Regions from separate parts of the Priestia sp. FSL P4-0332 genome, predicted to be linked through region 2. Evidence: riboswitches for the same ligand, from Rfam matches in the RefSeq annotation. Region 2 holds a riboswitch; each other region holds the start of a gene.
What was found. Region 2 has a riboswitch for thiamine pyrophosphate ahead of MKY06_RS04560 (acetylornithine deacetylase). Riboswitches for the same ligand answer to the same signal wherever they lie in the genome.
Positions count from the first base shown of each region.

Region 1: it holds a riboswitch for thiamine pyrophosphate, as region 2 does, so the genes downstream of both, tenA (thiaminase II) here and MKY06_RS04560 (acetylornithine deacetylase) in region 2, are expected to answer to the same signal.
Region 3: it holds a riboswitch for thiamine pyrophosphate, as region 2 does, so the genes downstream of both, MKY06_RS02795 (thiamine phosphate synthase) here and MKY06_RS04560 (acetylornithine deacetylase) in region 2, are expected to answer to the same signal.
Region 4: it holds a riboswitch for thiamine pyrophosphate, as region 2 does, so the genes downstream of both, thiM (hydroxyethylthiazole kinase) here and MKY06_RS04560 (acetylornithine deacetylase) in region 2, are expected to answer to the same signal.

Region 1 covers NZ_JBBOUA010000001.1:2,176,597-2,181,155, forward strand. Annotated here, with positions in the region: gene MKY06_RS10980 (aldehyde dehydrogenase) at 1-1,198, shown strand, start outside; gene tenA (thiaminase II) at 1,227-1,916, opposite strand; TPP riboswitch at 2,012-2,110, opposite strand; gene MKY06_RS10990 (TspO/MBR family protein) at 2,337-3,083, shown strand; gene MKY06_RS10995 (hypothetical protein) at 3,387-3,569, shown strand; gene MKY06_RS11000 (sodium-dependent transporter) at 3,745-4,559, shown strand, end outside.
Region 2 covers NZ_JBBOUA010000001.1:875,487-880,045, forward strand. Annotated here, with positions in the region: gene MKY06_RS04550 (PTS transporter subunit EIIC) at 1-289, shown strand, start outside; gene MKY06_RS04555 (MupG family TIM beta-alpha barrel fold protein) at 286-1,296, shown strand; TPP riboswitch at 1,516-1,618, shown strand; gene MKY06_RS04560 (acetylornithine deacetylase) at 1,733-3,010, shown strand; gene tenA (thiaminase II) at 3,016-3,687, shown strand; gene MKY06_RS04570 (ABC transporter ATP-binding protein) at 3,680-4,444, shown strand; gene MKY06_RS04575 (ABC transporter permease) at 4,441-4,559, shown strand, end outside.
Region 3 covers NZ_JBBOUA010000001.1:524,360-528,918, reverse strand. Annotated here, with positions in the region: gene thiS (sulfur carrier protein ThiS) at 1-167, opposite strand, end outside; gene thiO (glycine oxidase ThiO) at 164-1,291, opposite strand; gene MKY06_RS02795 (thiamine phosphate synthase) at 1,275-1,898, opposite strand; TPP riboswitch at 2,020-2,121, opposite strand; gene MKY06_RS02790 (hypothetical protein) at 2,284-2,499, opposite strand; gene crcB (fluoride efflux transporter CrcB) at 2,547-2,936, opposite strand; gene MKY06_RS02780 (fluoride efflux transporter FluC) at 2,937-3,335, opposite strand; gene MKY06_RS02775 (amino acid ABC transporter substrate-binding protein) at 3,677-4,498, shown strand; gene MKY06_RS02770 (amino acid ABC transporter permease) at 4,482-4,559, shown strand, end outside.
Region 4 covers NZ_JBBOUA010000001.1:2,192,057-2,196,615, reverse strand. Annotated here, with positions in the region: gene MKY06_RS11085 (hypothetical protein) at 1-27, shown strand, start outside; RNA gene ssrS (6S RNA) at 137-314, shown strand; gene MKY06_RS11075 (pyridoxamine 5'-phosphate oxidase family protein) at 462-890, shown strand; gene thiE (thiamine phosphate synthase) at 919-1,563, opposite strand; gene thiM (hydroxyethylthiazole kinase) at 1,577-2,383, opposite strand; TPP riboswitch at 2,459-2,567, opposite strand; gene MKY06_RS11060 (MFS transporter) at 2,760-3,977, opposite strand; gene MKY06_RS11055 (TetR/AcrR family transcriptional regulator) at 4,074-4,559, opposite strand, start outside.

The DNA of each region.
Region 1 (4,559 bases), 1.3 Mb from region 2:
GGCCTACACGTCGGAAATTGGGATTTTACTAGAGGAAATTCGATTTACGCTTAAACATTTAGCAAAATGGATGAAGCCTAAAAAAGTAAAAACCGCTTTAACACATGTGGGCTCTAAAGGGAAAATTGTTCCTGAACCGTATGGAGTCGCGTTAATTATTGCTCCGTGGAACTATCCGTTTCAATTAGCACTGTCTCCTTTAGTAGGAGCGATTGCCGCTGGAAACACGGCGATTATAAAACCTTCTGAATTAACGCCTAGCGTATCTCGCGTTATACAAGAATTACTAGCTGAAGCTTTTGACCCAGCATTTGTGACGGTGGTTGAAGGGGCTGTAGACACTACAAGTCTGCTTTTAAAACAGCCCGTTGATTATATTTTCTTTACGGGAAGTGTAAATGTAGGGAAAATTATTATGCAAGAAGCAGGGAAGCAGCTTATTCCCGTCACGCTTGAGCTAGGCGGAAAAAGTCCGTGCATTGTACATGAAGACGCAAACCTAGATCTTGCAGCGAAGCGAATTATGTTTGGTAAAGGGATGAATGCAGGCCAAACGTGCGTTGCTCCTGATTATTTGCTCGTGCATAAAAAGGTAAAAGCGCAGCTTGTAGAGAAACTTCGCGAAGCGATTTCTCAATTTTACGGTAGTAATCCGCTTGAAAGCGACCGCTATGGCCGTATTGTCAGTGAGCGCCATTTTACTCGGCTAGTTGAGTTTTTAAAAGACGGAAATGCTATAGTTGGAGGCGGGTACAATAAAAACACGCTAACAATAGAACCTACGGTGTTAAGTGAAGTAAGCTGGACCTCAGATGTCATGCAAGAAGAAATCTTTGGGCCTATTCTTCCTATGATTGAATATGAAACACTAGACGAAGTCATTCATAAAGTTCAAGAAAAAGCTAAGCCGTTAGCTCTTTACTTATTTACAGAAAGTGAAGATGTGCAAAACGCCATAACGGAGCGTCTTTCATTTGGAGGAGGCTGTATAAACGATACGCTTATGCATATCGCTACGCCATATTTACCGTTTGGCGGAGTGGGAGAAAGCGGCACGGGTCAATATCATGGAAAAGACAGCTTTCAGACATTTACTCATTTTAAAAGCATGCTGTCTCAAACAACCAAGTTTGATTTGTCATTCCGCTATCCTTCGGAAAAACAAAGCTTGAAAATGATCAAAAAATTACTGAAATAAAAGAGCCTCCTGATAGGAGGCTTTTTCGTTATTTTGAAAGTGAAAGCTGAGAAAGCGGCCATTTTTCTTGGGTATATGCCATTTCCCAAAATAAATACTCGAGTTCACAGCTTTTGATGAAGTGATCTTTCATACGGTTACGTTCTTCTTCAGTCGCTTGTTCGGCGAGTTCATCGAGCTTGTTACAAAACCATTGTGTTGTGCCATTCATTTCTTCATTATTATAAAACTGAATCCATTCATAAAAAGGATGAGAAGGAGATGGATTTACTTGTTCTGTAATGCGCTGCCCAATTTCAACGTACGTCCATGGACATGGAAGAAGCACTGCAATGATTTCTGCTAAGCTGCCTGTATGCGCAACGCTTGTCATATGGTTAATGTAGTGGCTGGCTGTCGGTGAAAGCGTCTCAGTGTGAAGGTCTTCATAACGTACGCCTGCTACTTCACAAAAATTATTGTGAGGGTGTACTTCACTATGTAATACCGTAGAAATGCCGGCATTAAAGGCTTCCATTTCGGTACGCGTGCGGCATTTCGTTAAAGCAGCGCCGTAAATGCGAACAAATGCTGTTAAGTATTCGTAATCTTGAGAAACGTAGTGAATAAGCGCTTCTTTTGGCACGTTTCCTTCAGCAATTCCTTTAATAAAAGGATGGTTAAAAATGGCTTCGTAAATATAGTTTGCTTCTTGTCTTAATTGAGATGAAAATGACATCAAAATCCTCCTTTAATATGAGGAAGTCACAAACAAGCACATAAAGGAAATAAAAAACACTCCGTTTATAAACGGAGTGGCAAAGGACAGTAAAAAACTGAACATTGCCACTTTCCTACGCTGGTATGAGCCAGATCAGGTTCAAAGGGATCAAGAAAACTTGTCTCAGCCGGTGGGCACCCCTAGTGGACTTCCTATTAATCTATGTTTAACTTACCATATATTCTGAAAAATAGAAAGCGTTATGGGAAATTGTGTGCTAACCGCTTTTCTTTCTTAAAGAGGAAATTTCTTAAAGCTATTTTTAATCATTTTTGTTTAAAAATGCATATTTTTAGGGAAGAAGAGGTATTAATGAAGGGAAGAGCCGTTTTCGTCTCCGAAACACTCCCATATAAATAGAAGAAAGGAGAGAACAAAATGGCGAAATTTCGTTTGTATGCTGTATTAAATACAGTAGGCTTGGCTATTACACTGCTTGTGAATTATTTAGCAAATGCCATTCCAATAGGAGGCAAAACAACGGGAGAAGCTTCTGCGCAAGTTCCTACGTTGTTTACACCAGCGGGTTATGCCTTTGCTATCTGGGGCGTTATTTATTTATTATTAACCATTTGGGTTATACGCCAATTTTTTGCAAGAGAAGATCAAAAGGAAATATATGCACGTATCGGCATTTGGTTTTTTCTAAACTGTTTGTTAAATAGTGCGTGGATCTTTATTTTCCAAAACGATTACTATAAGTTATCTCTTTTAGTTATGCTCTTTATTCTAGGCACATTAATGATTGTATATTCCATTATTCAGCATTCTCGGATGACGACATGGTTTATGCGTCTGCCGATTTCGCTTTATCTTGGATGGATTTCTGTTGCGACTATTGTCAATGTGTTTGTCGTATTTCAAGCAAATGGAATACAGCATTTGCTTGGCCTGAGCGAGTTAGCATGGACGATTATTATGCTGCTGGTAGGAGCTGCGCTGGGCATTATGTTTACATTAAAAAACCGAGACGCTGTTTATCCGCTTGTTTTTATTTGGGCTTATATTGCCATTGCAGTGAAGCAAAGTGGAAATCAGCCAATTGTCATTACTGTCATCATTTCAGTTGTTTTATTAGCAATTGCCATTATTGTGGGATTGATTAAACGCTATAGACGTTTTTAAAAAGAAGCTCTAGCTTTTGTAAGCTAGAGCTTTTTATGATGCTCTTTTGATTGTAAAAAAGCAGCTGTAAAAGCAATTAAGCTAATTAAAATACCAAAAGGAACAACAATTGGTACGAATGATAAAATAAATGTCATAAGTGTAACCTCCATGTTGCATCGGTGCATAATGAAAAATTCAACTTTTTTAAATTGAAGTTCCGCTATTATAGTATGCTAGGCTTTATGTTTGGAGCCTATATGTTTAGAAATAAACGAAAAAGGCAACATACGTTACATACAGGTTGTATTAGGAGGAGTTAAAATGGAAACATATTTAGTCGCTTACACAGATAAAGATGATATGGAATATAAACAAGTGACGTGCGAGAGTTATGAAGATGCAGAGCGTACGGTCCTTCGTTTAGAGAGAGAAGGGCATATGCATATTGAAGAAATTTCAAATCAAGAAGCCTACCGGGGAGATGAATCATCGTACAGAGAATAAATTTTGAATAGAAACACCAACCTTAAAATGAAGAAGCAGCTGCTTCTTCATTTTTCTATTCTATATAGATATCGTTTTATAGAAAAAAGTAAAACGGGAATGATTTTCTTCTGCATTTATGGTACAGTACTAATCAGGTGAGTTTTGAGTTTAGAAGAGGAGAGAGTAACATTATATGAGTAAAGGAAATCAGTGGTCTTCACGCCTCGGTTTTATTTTAGCATCTGCTGGGGCAGCAATTGGTCTAGGAGCGATATGGAAGTTTCCATACGTAACGGGAACCAGTGGCGGTGGAGCGTTTTTTGCGTTGTTTATTTTATTTACGATTTTTATTGGATTGCCGCTTCTGTTGGCAGAATTTATCATTGGAAGACATACGGGAAAAGAAGCGATTAGTGCTTATAAGGCAATTGCTCCAAAATCCGCTTGGGTATGGATTGGCAGGCTGGGAGTACTAAGCTGTGTCGTTTTGCTTTCCTTTTACAGCGTCGTTGGCGGCTGGGTGATTTTATATACGATTATGAGCGTAACCGGTATGCTAAGCGGAAAAGAGTACGGCCCGTTGTTCAATGCCGTCATTAGCCAGCCTTATGTAGTATTAGGTGCGCAGGCGCTGTTTTTATTAATTACAGTGTTTGTTATTTCAAAAGGCGTACAAAAAGGAATAGAGCGTGCTAATAAATACATGATGCCGCTGTTATTTATTTGTTTTATCATTATCGTGGTGCGTTCTTTAACATTAGACGGAGCAATGGACGGAGTAAAGTTCTTTTTGAAACCAGATTTTTCAGCCATTACAGGGTCATCTGTTCTCTATGCGCTCGGTCAGTCGTTTTTCTCGCTTTGCGTGGGATTATCCTGCATGGTGACATATAGCTCTTATTTAGGGAAAAAAGTAAGCTTGACGCGTTCAGCTGGCACTATTGCTATTTTGAACTTGTTTGTTTCGCTGCTGGCGGGCTTGGCTATTTTTCCAGCCGTTTTTTCATT
Region 2 (4,559 bases):
TCCTTCAGGTCTGCTGGGAATCGGAGAGCCGCTTATTTTTGGAGTCACACTTCCTTTAGGGCGCCCATTTTTAACCGCTTGTCTTGGAGCCGGAATCGGAGGAGCGTTTCAGGCGCACTTCCATATTGCAACTGTAGCAGTGGGGGTATCCGGTTTGCCGCTTACGTTTTTAGTTCATGCGCATCAAATTCTTCTTTATTTACTTGGATTAGTTATTGCTTATGCAGCAGGGTTTATTTGTACCTATTTCTTTGGATTTAACGATGAAATGGCGAGGGAGTTTGAATGATCGGTATTTCGTTTTATTTAAATGATAGTGATGCCAAAAAAAGATTAATAGAAGCGAGTGAATGCGGAGTTACACGCGCATTCACTTCGCTTCACATTCCAGAAGAAAAAGGAGATTTGGCTGAACGGGCAAAAGAATTGCTTCATGTGGCTAGAGATTGTGGAATAAGCGTGTATGCAGACGTATCCAAGCATACGCCGGTTCATTTAGGTATTGAAAGCCTTATGACGCTATCTTCACTTGGCGTATCGGGTATTAGACTAGACGATGGCTTTAGTGTAAAAGAAACTCTTTCGCTTGCGAATGAATTTTATATTGCTGTTAATGCAAGTACGTTATCCAAACAAGAAATAGAATCGCTGTTATCTGCAGGCCTTCATCATCATCAGCTGCTTGCATGGCATAATTTTTATCCGCGGCCTGAAACAGGACTTGAAGAAACGTTTTTTCAACAGCAGACAGATTTATTTAATGAACTTCGTATCCCAGTCTGCGCTTATATTCCTGGAGAAGGCGAAAAAAGAGGCCCTGTTTATCAAGGTCTTCCTACTAGAGAAAAAGACCGTAATAGATGTCCTTTTACCTCTGCAGTAGATTTATACGGATGCGGAGTAACGGAGGTTTATATTGGAGATCCATACGCCGGTTCAAGTTTATTAAAGCGTTTAGTTCGATATCAAGAAAACCGCATTATTCCGCTGCGCATTCGTTCACTTCATATAGAGGGAACGTACAGCGTGCGTCCGGATGTATCAAGAGACGTTCTGCGGTTGGTTGATACTCGATCTGTAAAACCAGTGCCGCCATTTCGTACAGTAGAACGCAGAATCGGAGCAATTACAATGGACAATGATGGCTACGGACGCTACAGAGGAGAGGTTCAAATAGCTAAAACGAATTTGCCTGCAAATACTAATGTTAACGTGATTGGGTATGTGATAGAGGAAGATCATGAGCTACTTTCATTAGTGAGACCGGGGCGAAAACTTGAGCTTGTCACTGTCTAAATGGAAAAATCGTGTATTTTTAAAAAAGCCGATAGCTAACTAGTAAGCTTATAAAAGTAAAGAGCACACACTGCTTAAAAAAGGTGTGTGCTTTTTATTTTACTAAAAAGGAAACTATTTTCATTGCTGAATCATGAACCTTTCTATTGAATAAACCGCTTTACTATGATAAAACTATTAAAGGTAAACATATGATAATAGTTTAATTTCATAGAGATACAACACCACTAGGGGTGCTTTCGAAGCTGAGAGAGACGAGAAGTCTTAACCCTTATAACCTGAACTAGGTAATACTAGCGTAGGAAAGAGGTATTGTAATGGATGTTTTGTATGGGATTTCCTTACGAACTCGTTATAATAATTTTGTGTATATAAACAAAAACACTTCTTTCCTGCGAAAGAAGTGTTTTTTTATGCATAAAGGAAGGTGTCATACATGGAAGAAACAATTGATTTGCTTGTCAAACAGGTAGAGGAGCGCAAAGGGGAGCTAATCCAGTTATTAACAACGCTTGTTTCATATAAAACGCCGGCGCCTCCTGCACGAAATTCTCATGAAGCGCAGCTATACGTAGCGGATTTCCTTAAAAACTGCGGTTTTTCCATCGATATGTGGGACTTATATTCCAACGATCCCATCGTAGTAGGTACGTTAAAAGGACAAAAATCAGCTGACTATCAAAGCTTGATTATTAACGGGCATATGGATGTTGCTGAGGTACAAGAAAATGAAAAGTGGGGGACAAATCCGTTTGAAGCTGTGGTAAAAGACAATATGATAATCGGACGCGGAGTTGCTGATATGAAAGGCGGCTTGGCAGGAGCATTATTTGCAGTGCAGCTTTTAACGGAAGCAGGAATTGAACTGCCGGGAGACTTGATTTTTGAATCCGTTGTAGGAGAAGAAGTGGGAGAAGCAGGTACGCTGCAATGCTGTCAGAAAGGATATACAGCTGACTTTGCGCTTGTAGCCGATACGAGTGATTTACATATTCAAGGTCAAGGCGGAGTAATCACAGGATGGATTACGATAAAAAGCAGCAAAACCTATCATGACGGTACACGCCGAAGCATGATTCATGCTGGAGGAGGGCTGTTAGCTGCGAGCGCTATCGAAAAGATGGCAAAAGTGATCGGAGGGCTACAAGAATTGGAGCGCCACTGGGCTGTTACAAAGAGCTATCCAGGATTTTTGCCAGGAACAAACACGATTAACCCAGCAGTAATCGAAGGCGGAAGGCATGCTGCGTTTATTGCAGATGAATGCAGGCTGTGGATCACCGTTCACTATTATCCTAATGAATCATACGACCAAGTATCAAAAGAAGTGGAAGAATACATTTTAGCTATTGCAAAAGCAGATCCATGGTTAAAAGATAATCTGCCAACCTTTGAATGGGGAGGCACATCAATGATTGAAGACAGAGGAGAAATCTTTCCGTCATTAGAAATTGATGAAGGTCATGCAGGAGTGCAGCTGCTTGCACATACTCACGAACAAATTGAAGGGGAAAAGCCTCCAATTGATGTGTCAACTAGCGTAACAGATGGCGGTTGGCTAGCTGATGCGGGTATTCCAGCAGCTATTTACGGTCCTGGGAATTTAGCAAATGCACATGCTGTGAACGAACAATTAGATATCAATCAGCTTATTCAATATACAAAAGTGATGGTGCAGTTCATTTATACGTGGCTGCATACGCATAAGGAGTGATCATCATGAAATTTAGTGAACGATTATATGAAAAGCTGCAGCCGATTTGGCGCCAAAATCATAATCATCCCTTTGTACAGGGAATGGGAGACGGAACGCTTGAAAAGGAGAAGTTTCGCTTTTATATGATTCAAGATTATCTTTACCTAATTGATTATGCTAAATTATTTGCGATTGGAGCCATGAAAGCTACCAATGTTCAAACGATGGGGAAATTTGCTGCACTTTTAGATTCTACATTAAACGAAGAAATGAGCCTGCACCGTGAGTATGCCAAGAAATTTGAAATCAGCGAAAAAGAATTAGAAAAAGCGCAGCCATCTCCTACAACGCTTGCATACACACACTATATGCTGCACGTTGGTCAAAGCGGAACATTGGCTGAATTAGTGGCGGCTCTTTTGCCTTGTATGTGGAGCTACTGGGAAATAGGAAAAGAACTCAGTGAAAAGCCTGGAGCTAACAATGAGTTTTATCGTGAGTGGATTGAAATGTACAGCTCAGAAGAATTTGGAGAACTAGCGACGTGGTGTATCAACTTATTTGACTCACTTACTGAAGACAAATCAGAAGCGGAGTTAGAAAAGCTCGAAGAAATTTTCTTAAACACAACGCGTTTTGAGTATATGTTCTGGGATATGGCTTATAACGAAGCGATGTGGCCAATTTATGAATAAGTCTGTGTTATCTTTTCAAAACGTAAGTTTTACGTACAAAAACGGTGATCAAGCGATTTTAAAATCATTAAATTTAGACGTGAAAGAAGGCGAGTTTGTAAGTATCGTTGGAGCAAGCGGATCTGGAAAAAGTACGTTGTTTCGTCTCATTACAGGTCTTGAACAGCAGAGTGAAGGCGATATCATGATTAACGGACAGTCTTACGAAAAACGTCTTGGAAAAGTAGGCTACATGCCGCAGCAAGATTTGCTTCTTCCGTGGCGCACGATTCTAGACAATGCAGCACTGCCTCTTGAGCTTCACAATGTGTCAAAGGCAAGTGCTCATAGGCAAGTATCTCAGCTGCTCGAAGAGTTTGGGTTAAAAGGGTATGAAAACCGTTTTCCAAGTGATTTATCCGGAGGGATGAAGCAGCGTGTTTCTTTTCTGCGAACGGTATTAAGCGGTTCTAACGTGCTGCTTTTGGATGAGCCTTTCAGTGCGCTTGATGCCATTACGCGTCTATCGATGCAGGAATGGCTGCTTGAACAATGGCAAAAGCGTAAACACACCATCTTATTTATCACTCATGACGTAAACGAAGCGCTTTTTTTATCAGATCGTATTTTTATCTTTTCAGACAAGCCGGTAAGTCATCTTGAAGAGATTCAAGTGCCGCTTAGCAGACCTCGAACGCAAAAAGATTTGAATCAACAGCGTGTGCTTGACGTGAAAGATTATTTAATTGAACAGCTTAGATCGAAGGTGAACACATGAAAAAGTACGGAGCTTCAGTGATATTAGTAGTCATTTTACTGGCTGCTTGGGAAATTGGAGCACGCATTGTAAACTATCCGTTTATTTTACCAACGCCCACCGGTATTTTAACAAA
Region 3 (4,559 bases), 350 kb from region 2:
TCGCCATCTTTTAAGCATGCATCGCTATGTTCTTCTTTTTGCAAAATGTTCTTGTTTAGCTCAACAATTACCACTCGTTCATGCAGGTTCTGAGCCTGCAACAAGTGCTCGACCGTTTCAATTTCATCTCCAAAAGTAACGGTCTTACCATTAATGATTAGATTCAATGAACTTCCTCCATTACTCTTGTTAGCTGAAATGATGTAAAAAATGAATGATTCGGCTTTTTCCCTAACAAAGCATCAGCCATAATTTTTCCAGTTGCAGCACTTAATAAAATACCGTTTCGGTAGTGGCCAAACGCCATGTGTAGATTCGCTATTTCAGGATGCTCTCCTAAATAAGGCCAGCCATCATTTGTTTGCGGACGAAGACCAGCCCATGCTTTTTCAAATGTGGCTTCTTTAATAGCCGGCAGAAGCGCAGAAGCTTTATTCAGCAAAAATTGAATACCTTGTGCAGAAACCGTCTTGGTAAAATCATGCTGTAGCTTAGTTGCCCCGATTACGATTCTTCCACCAGTCTTAGGCACTAAGTAAAAACCTTCATCTAAAAAAATCGTTTTAGAAAGCAGCGGCTTATGACTTTGAAGAGCAATACACTCCCCTTTTACGGGAAACACCTGACCTACATGTTCAGAAGAAATAAAGCGTTTAGCCCATGAGCCTGCTGCAATAACTACTTTTTCTCCATAAAAAGAGCCTTTGGACGTCTGTACACCTTTTACTGTTTTATTTTCCATAATAAGAGAATGAACGTCACAGTATTCGAATACATCTGCTCCGTGATACAAGGCTCCATGAGCAAGAGCTTGCGTTAACTTAGCCGGAGCTAGCTGGCCGTCTCCCGGTATTGTAATGGCTCCGTATATGTCTGGAGAGAGCCCGGGTTCTAACAAACGCGCTTCTTTTACATCGATCCATCTTACATGTTCATCCCACCGGTGGTGCTGAGCGGCTTTTTTCTTTAATACGTGTGCATCTTCTTCTGTTACAGCGACTTTTAATAAGCCTTTTTGAATGAGCTCTACATCGATGGCCGTTTTTTCTTTTAGTTCCTTCACCAGTTCAGGAAACATGCTTCTGCTCTTAATAGCAAGGTCTAAAAGAGGACCTTCTTCATCAATTTCAGCTTGAGCACCTAAAATACCAGCGGCTGCACTTGAAGCTTCACAACCAATTTGATTGCGTTCAAGAATAGCTACTGACACTCCTTGTTTTGACAAATGATAAGCGATAGAAGAGCTGATTATACCTCCTCCGATTAACAGTACATCATAATGCTGCTTCATTTTCTCCACCTCCAGATGTCCATATATGAGAATATTGTTTAATCGCTTTGAGGGGATCTTGCGCAAGCATGACACCAGACATCACAGCTATACCGTGTGCTCCTGTTTGAAGCACCTCTTTGGCATTTACAGGTGTAATTCCTCCAATGGCAATAACCGGTATCTGCACAGCGTCTACTACTTCTTTTAGTGCTGCTATCCCTCGACTTTTTAATCCTTTTTTTGAATGTGTTGAATAAATATGTCCGTATAGAATGTAGTGAGCACCATCTTTTTCAGCTTCTAAAGCCTCTTCCACAGAGTGAACTGATTTTCCGACAATAAGAGAAGGAAATGCGTCTATAACAACCGAAACGTCTAAACTATGATAGGCAAGCTGTACGCCTTTTGCTTTTAAAGCATGCGCTACATCAACTCGGTCATTCAAAATAATTTTAGAGCGACAAAATGGCAGGCTTTCTAGTAAACATTGAATCTGCTTTGCCGTTTTCTCTTTTTCTCTAATATGAACGGCGCCCGCAAAAGGCGCGATAGCCGTTAAAATTTTTTGAAGCTCTTCGATTGGCTGCTTATCTGTTGTAATGACATGAAATTTAGGAATATCCACATGATCGAAACCTTTCTATTCAGAATAAAGAGAAATTTCAATCACCTCATCTTGTGTAGAGGGTTTTATTACATACAAAAAACCACTCTACAACGTAGAGTGGTTAGCATGCATCGTTATGTAAACATGATCACCACTTCCCTACGCTGGTCCAAACCAGATCAGGTTCAAAGGGTCCGAAATACATTCGTCTCAGCTTCAAAAAGCTCCCCTAGTGATTGCTATTTATTGATTTTGTTTTCGCACTTAAAATTATAACACAACTAGATGTAAATACAATATCTCTTTATGCTCTTACGGCTCTCTTCCTTTTATAGATGTATCTTTTAAGCTTCTTTAGTAAGTAAGAGGCCCGGCGCACCGCATCATTCTGCTTTTTATATGGTTAGTAATCGGTATAGTCGTCAAATTCTTCTTTGTCTTTTTCCTTTTTCCGATCCCATATAAACAGCAGGAGTAACATAATAAAAGTTAGAATATAAAAACCGTAAAAAATAAATGCCGCGACAACATTTATAAATAAAAATAAAAAACCGATGATCTGACCTGCAACAGCTACAATCAACAAAATGTATTTCCAAACTTCTGCTTTTCTATCCATTCTCTACTTCTCCGTCTTTTTGTTTTTCCCTACTAGAAACGTTCTCTTTACTTAAATAAAAACGTTCCTGCCAGTAAACCGACTGTAAATAAACCAACTGTTCCAAATGCTGAAATCCCCACATACGCCAACACTTTTCGATAAGATTTTTCTCGAATTAACTGTACGGTTTCCACACTGAACGTTGAAAAAGTGGTAAAGGCACCAAAAAAACCAATGCCAATCATTAAAAATATTGAATCATCATAAGCATGACTCGGAACCTTTCCATAATAACTACCGTAAAAAAGACCAAGGCCAAACGCACCGAGCAAGTTTACAAACAGCATTGATACTGGAAAAGGAGGGTTTGAAACTATTTTTGTAACTTTTAAACCCAAAAGATAACGGCATATCCCTCCAGCTGCCCCGCCAAGTGCCAAGCTCACTATGCTCATTTACTTCACCTCATGTACTTTCACTAAATTTCCCCCTGCCGCTTCACCGCATAGATAGCCTGCTAAAGCAAGAAGGATTCCACCTACTAAAGAGGCAATTACATAAATGGCTCCCCAAAATAAATGGTGCTGAGTGAGAGAAATGACATCTCCTGCAAACGTTGAATACGTTGTAAAACCGCCGCACACGCCAACTCCTAGTCCAAGCTTTATCCATTCTTTTGGCTTTTTCCACACAAAAAATCCTGTTAATAGGCCTAGTATGAAGCTTCCTAATAGGTTTTCAATTACCGTTCCTATTGGATAGCCCGTGTATAATAAGGAAAGATTCAGCAAATAACGTGCATATGTACCAGCGATAGCACCAAAGGCAATTGAGATTAAGTTTATGGCTTTCATCATATCGCTCCGTTTCATAAATTCTTCTTTAAGTGTACCATAAGGAATTTATTTCTACCTTAACATTTAACTATATGTTTATTGCACCAAAAGTCATGAAAAAATGAAAGAGAAAATCGTCGCATGAAACTTCCTTTTTACTCCTCAAATCTCCCTTAAAAATCCACTTAATCCAAATTTTAAAATCTTTCTGTATCCTTATAACAAACCGTGTATAGAAGGTATATTTCCCTTATTTTAAGTCACATTAATCGTATAAGTTTTTTTTGTTGACTTTTGCTGTGTTCTTGTTTAGTATCACAGAGTATCATTTCCTATCAGAATACTAGGGGGTTTAGAAAATGAAGAAATTTGCTGCACTTTTGTCGCTACTATTAGCTTTCACAGTTGTGCTTGCCGCATGCGGTTCTAGCTCAAAAAATGAAGCAAACAATGGAGACAATAAATCTTCACAAGGGGATTTATATAATAAAGTGAAAAAAGATGGTGTATTAACAATTGGAACTGAAGGTACATACCCTCCGTTCACTTTTCATGATGACAAACAAAAGCTAACTGGGTTTGATGTAGAATTGGCTCAAGAAGTAGCTAAACGTCTTGGCGTAAAAGCTGAGTTCAAAGAAACACAGTGGGATGGCATGTTTGCCGGATTAGATGCTAAACGCTTTGACATGATTGCTAATGAAGTGGGTATTCGTGAAGATCGTCAAAAGAAATACGATTTCTCTGACCCATACATCCAGTCAGGCGCTGTATTAATTGTTCGTAAAGACGAAAAAGATATCAAATCATTTAAAGATTTAAAAGGAAAAAAATCAGCGCAGTCATTAACAAGTAACTATAAAGACATGGCTCAATCTTATGGTGCAAACATTACGAGTGCTGAAGGTTTTGCTCAAGCAGTAGAACTAATGAGCGCAAACCGTGTTGATGCTACAATCAACGATAAATTATCGTTCCTTGACTATAAGAAAAAGCACCCTAACGCACCTATCAAAATCGCGGATGAAAAATCCGATGGTGCTGCAAGCGGCTTTATGTTTAGAAAAGACAGCGGTAAGTTAGTGGATGAAGTAAACAAAGCATTGAAAGATATGAAAAAAGACGGAACATACGCAAAAATTTCTAAGAAATGGTTTGGCGAAGATGTTTCTCCTAAATAATATTTTTCCTGATGGAGAGCGATTGAATCAATTGATTTCAATCGCTCAATCATCTCTCCTA
Region 4 (4,559 bases), 1.3 Mb from region 2:
CAAGATGTTAGAGAAGAAAAACTTTAAATAAAAGTCTTGCGTTCCATTCATTATTCCGTTATAATCATTTCTTGTACGATGAAAGTTGATTAATTAGAAAACATTTATATATCGGCATCTTATTTACATTTGTTATACATACCTGCGCTGTGCGTATACTCATGTTGTCTTAAACCTTTGAGTGTTAAAAGGGAGCTCAAAATTTAGCTGCAGATAGCACGCCCTTCTTGGGACGCTAAACCCGGCTATGAGGGCACCCACCTAGTAGATCTGGGTATTTAAGACACTTAGGGTTACGGCAGTGCGGGCTTATTTTTTAGTTAGCTGTAGCTAGCTTTTTTTATTTTTCATTTTATTAGTTTACATAACTATTTTATTGTTAACTTATATTTTTTTTAGACATGTATGTTTTATTTATCTTCGATTGAGGAACATAAAAAGTAATAAAGGAGATGGATAAAATGAATGAACAAAAAATTGCTAAAAAAGTAAACGAAGTATTAGAAGGAAATCGTGTAGGAACATTAGCCACAGTTGTAAACAACAAACCCCATTCTCGCTATATGACATTCTTTAGCGACGAAGAGGGTATCGCTCTTTACACACCAACAAATATCAATACACATAAGGCAGAAGAAATCGAAGCCAATCCGAACGTGCACGTACTATTGGGCTACAGCGGTGAAGGATATGGCGATCAATACTTAGAATTATCTGGTACAGCTGTTCTTCGTACTGGTGATCAATTAAAAGGGCGTATATGGAACGATCACATGAAAGAATGGTTTGACGGTCCAAATGACCCTGAGTATGTTGTTCTTGAAATTACGCCGAACGAAATTCGCTTTATGAATGAAGGCGAAGAAACTCCTCAAACTGTTCAGCTATAATAAAAAAAGCGCACACTGTGCGCTTTTTTTATTTTCCTACCGCTTCTTTCAATTGAGCTGCTTTTTCTTTTGGAGACGCTGCTAAGCTAATCGCGGTAATAATAGAAACGCCATCTGCACCTGCTTCTACTACTTGTTTGGCATTTTCAGGCGTGATGCCACCGATTCCTACAATTGGAAAGTCAATATTCTGGTTTCGCACTTCTTCAATTAATTTTGTACCTTGCACTGCTTTTGCGTCTTTTTTTGTAGAAGTAGGAAAAACAGGTCCCATTCCTACATAATCCGCCCCGTCTTTTATCGCTTGCTGCAGCTCTTGTACATTATGAACAGAGACGCCCACAATCCCTTTTCCTATTTTCTCTCGAACAATATGAGCTTTTTCATCTTCTTGTCCAATATGAACGCCATCTGCTTGTAAGCGGATCGCTAAGTCAAGATCATCATTCACAACAAAAGGAACGCTGTGCTGCTGACAAATTTGCTGAAGTTCCTTCGCCAGCTGATATTTCGCTTCTCCTGTTAAGGCACCTTCGCCTTTTTCACGAAATTGAAACACGGTAACGCCGCCTTCAATTGCTTCTTTCAACACTTCTTTCGGATCTTTTTTACAGTTATTGCTGCCCATTATAAAATAAACTTGCAGCAGCTTTTTGATTTCTTCGTTTGTCATTTTCCGGCTCCTTTTAACGTTGATGTACTCTTGCATATGATTCAATATCCTGCCCAGATAAAAGATGAAGCTGGTTTAACAGCTCAATTTGAAAGCTTCCCGGCCCTTCTTCACCTTTTTTCGCTGCGGCGATCTCACCTGCCACTCCGTAAAAACTTAAAGCAGCAACGCTTGCCTCGACATATTCTTTTTCTACAGCAGCGAAAGCTCCTATAATTGATGTCAGCAGACACCCAGTACCCGTCACTTTCGTAAATAACGGGTGACCGTTGTCTACTGTATACGTTGTGTTTCCATCTGTGATTACATCTTGTTTACCTGTGATAACAATCACTGTATCTAATTTGTTCGCTGCTTTCTCAGCAAGTTCAATGACGTCTCCTTGCCCTTCTAATGAATCAACGCCTTTAATGAGCCATGACTCGCCTACTACATTCGCAACTTCAGCAGCGTTACCACGAATAACTGCAATATTTAATTCTTCTACAAGCTGACGTGCTACTTCTGTACGAAACGGTGTCGCTCCGGCTCCTACAGGATCGAAAATAACCGGCACGCCATTTTCATTTGCTGATTTTCCTGCTATTCTCATCGCTTCTACCTCTTGAGCCGTCAGTGTACCCATATTTAAAACAAGCGCTCCGGCGATTCGTGCCATGTCAGCCACTTCTTCCTTCGCATAAGCCATAACAGGTGAAGCTCCTAGTGCAAGCAGTCCATTTGCAGTAAAATTGGTTACCACAACATTCGTAATATTATGAACAAGCGGACTTGTATCTCTTACTTTTTCTAATTGAGCTGAAATTTTACTAATATCCATATTCTCTCACTCTTTTCATTTAGTTTTAACACTGCAAAAAAAAGACAAAAAAGCACCTTGCATGCGCAAAGTGCTTTGGTATGTACTCACATTCCCTGCGCTGGCATTATCCAACAGGTTCAAATGGTCAACAGGCGTCCCTGTACTCTCAGCCTGCCCCGCGCAAGCTCCCATACTATTCTTGTTACGTTTAAAGTTTACTATTAACCTTTTTTATTTGCAACCATTTCACTGTTTTGCCGATAAAATAAAGCTTCTCTATAGGCTGAGTGGCGTTGTAAACCTTACACCTTTACTAAAAGAATAATCAAAAGACCTCCAGTAAGCTACTAGAGATCTTCTATTCCCTAAGAATTCTATTATTTTTTCCTTATGGTTATTTCTCTTGAACCGCTTGATTTCTCACAGCTGTTTTTCTGTCCTTCCCTGCTCTTAAAGATAAAAGAAAACAAAGCAGCAGTACAAGTGCAGCTGATACGTACGGATAATTAATGTTTATATCAAAGAGGAAGCCTGCTACAACTGGTCCAATAATATTCCCAAGACTTGTATAAGCAGAATTTAGTCCGGCTACATACCCTTGGTCGTCTTGTGCCATCATCGACATTTGAGTGCTGATTGCCGGACGTAAAATATCTGTTGCTAAAAAGACGATGAATGTCACAACAATAATAAGCCAGTACGTGTGCACAAATAGCGTAAGTAAAATAAAAAGTCCCGTCATCATCAAGCAAAACGAAATCACTCTTTTTTCACCAAACTTATTTAAAATCCAGCCAAAAATCGTAACCTGCACTACAGCCCCCGCAATAGAGCCAAACGTAATAACAAACGCAATATCTTTTGGCGTAAAGCTAAATTTATGATCAACAAATAGTGAAAAAATCGTTTCATAATTGGATAATCCAAACGATGTCACAAAAACAATAATTAAACTTAGAAAATAAGGTTCTTTATAGGAATTCATAAGCTGCAGTAGCAGCCGATCTTCTTTTGGATTCTCATTGTTTGAAACAGCATGATTTTGTACAGGACGAGACTCTGGCAAAACAAAAAGCGTAATCACTGCAGCCAAGCCTCCTGCTACTGCGGCCATATAAAATGGTACACGCATGCCGTATTCAGCTAAAAAGCCTCCGATACCGGGCCCAATAATAAATCCTGTTGTAATCGCCGCCGTCACATAGCCCATTCCTTTAGCGCGTTCTTTAGCAGACGTCACGTCCGCTGTATAAGCCATAACAGCAGGCATAATAAGCGCGGCCCCGACCCCGCCTAACATTCTCGATACAAATAATAAAAGAGGTGTACTCACTGAACCAAAGAACCATTCAGACAAGGCAAAAACAATCATTCCCGCTACAATAATTTTCTTTCTCCCTAACGAATCTGATAACCGGCCCGCTAAAGGTGAAAACAGAAATTGAGTTAGTGAAAACACCGCTACTAAAAGCCCCATCACGCTGCCGTTGATATGAAGCTCCGTCATATATGTTGGCATAATTGGAATAACGAGACCGATTCCTGTAAAAATAATAAAAATATTTAGCATGAGCAGCAGAATCGCCGCTCGATTTCTTAACAATAATGACATATAAACCTCCTGATTACAAAAATACTGAACGTTCGGTCTATAAAAATACAAAATAATGAGGGATTACTCATTACCGCAATAAGCATCCCCGATTATTTAAGAAGACCTTGCTATAATTCCGTTTAAAAATACATCAATTGCTGAATGGTAAAGCTGCAGGGCATTTTCCGTGTTCGTTTTTCGAGACATACGGCTCATTCCAACAAACAGCCCTTCTAAAATCACTGCAAGCTGTTCTGCATTTTTAGGAGAAAACTCTCCTTCATCAATGCCTTTTTGCAAAAGTTCCCGGTTAAACTCCACGTGTCTTTTCACCATCTCATCAATTCGCTCTTCGATGTCGCTGCCCTTTTCCTCGTTGTTAAAAAACTCATCGGCGGCTTTCGTAAGAGGATGATTTAAATCATCTAAAATGATTTGCTCCGCAATTCCAAAAAGCTTATCTCTTGTTGTTTTGTAAAGAGACTCTCTTTCTTTCCAGTTTCGTTCCCACTCGAGATCCCATTCGTCTATTAAATAGAGAAAAAGCCCTTCTTTACTTTTAAAGTGATAATAAATATTCCCTTTACTGCTTCCCGTAGC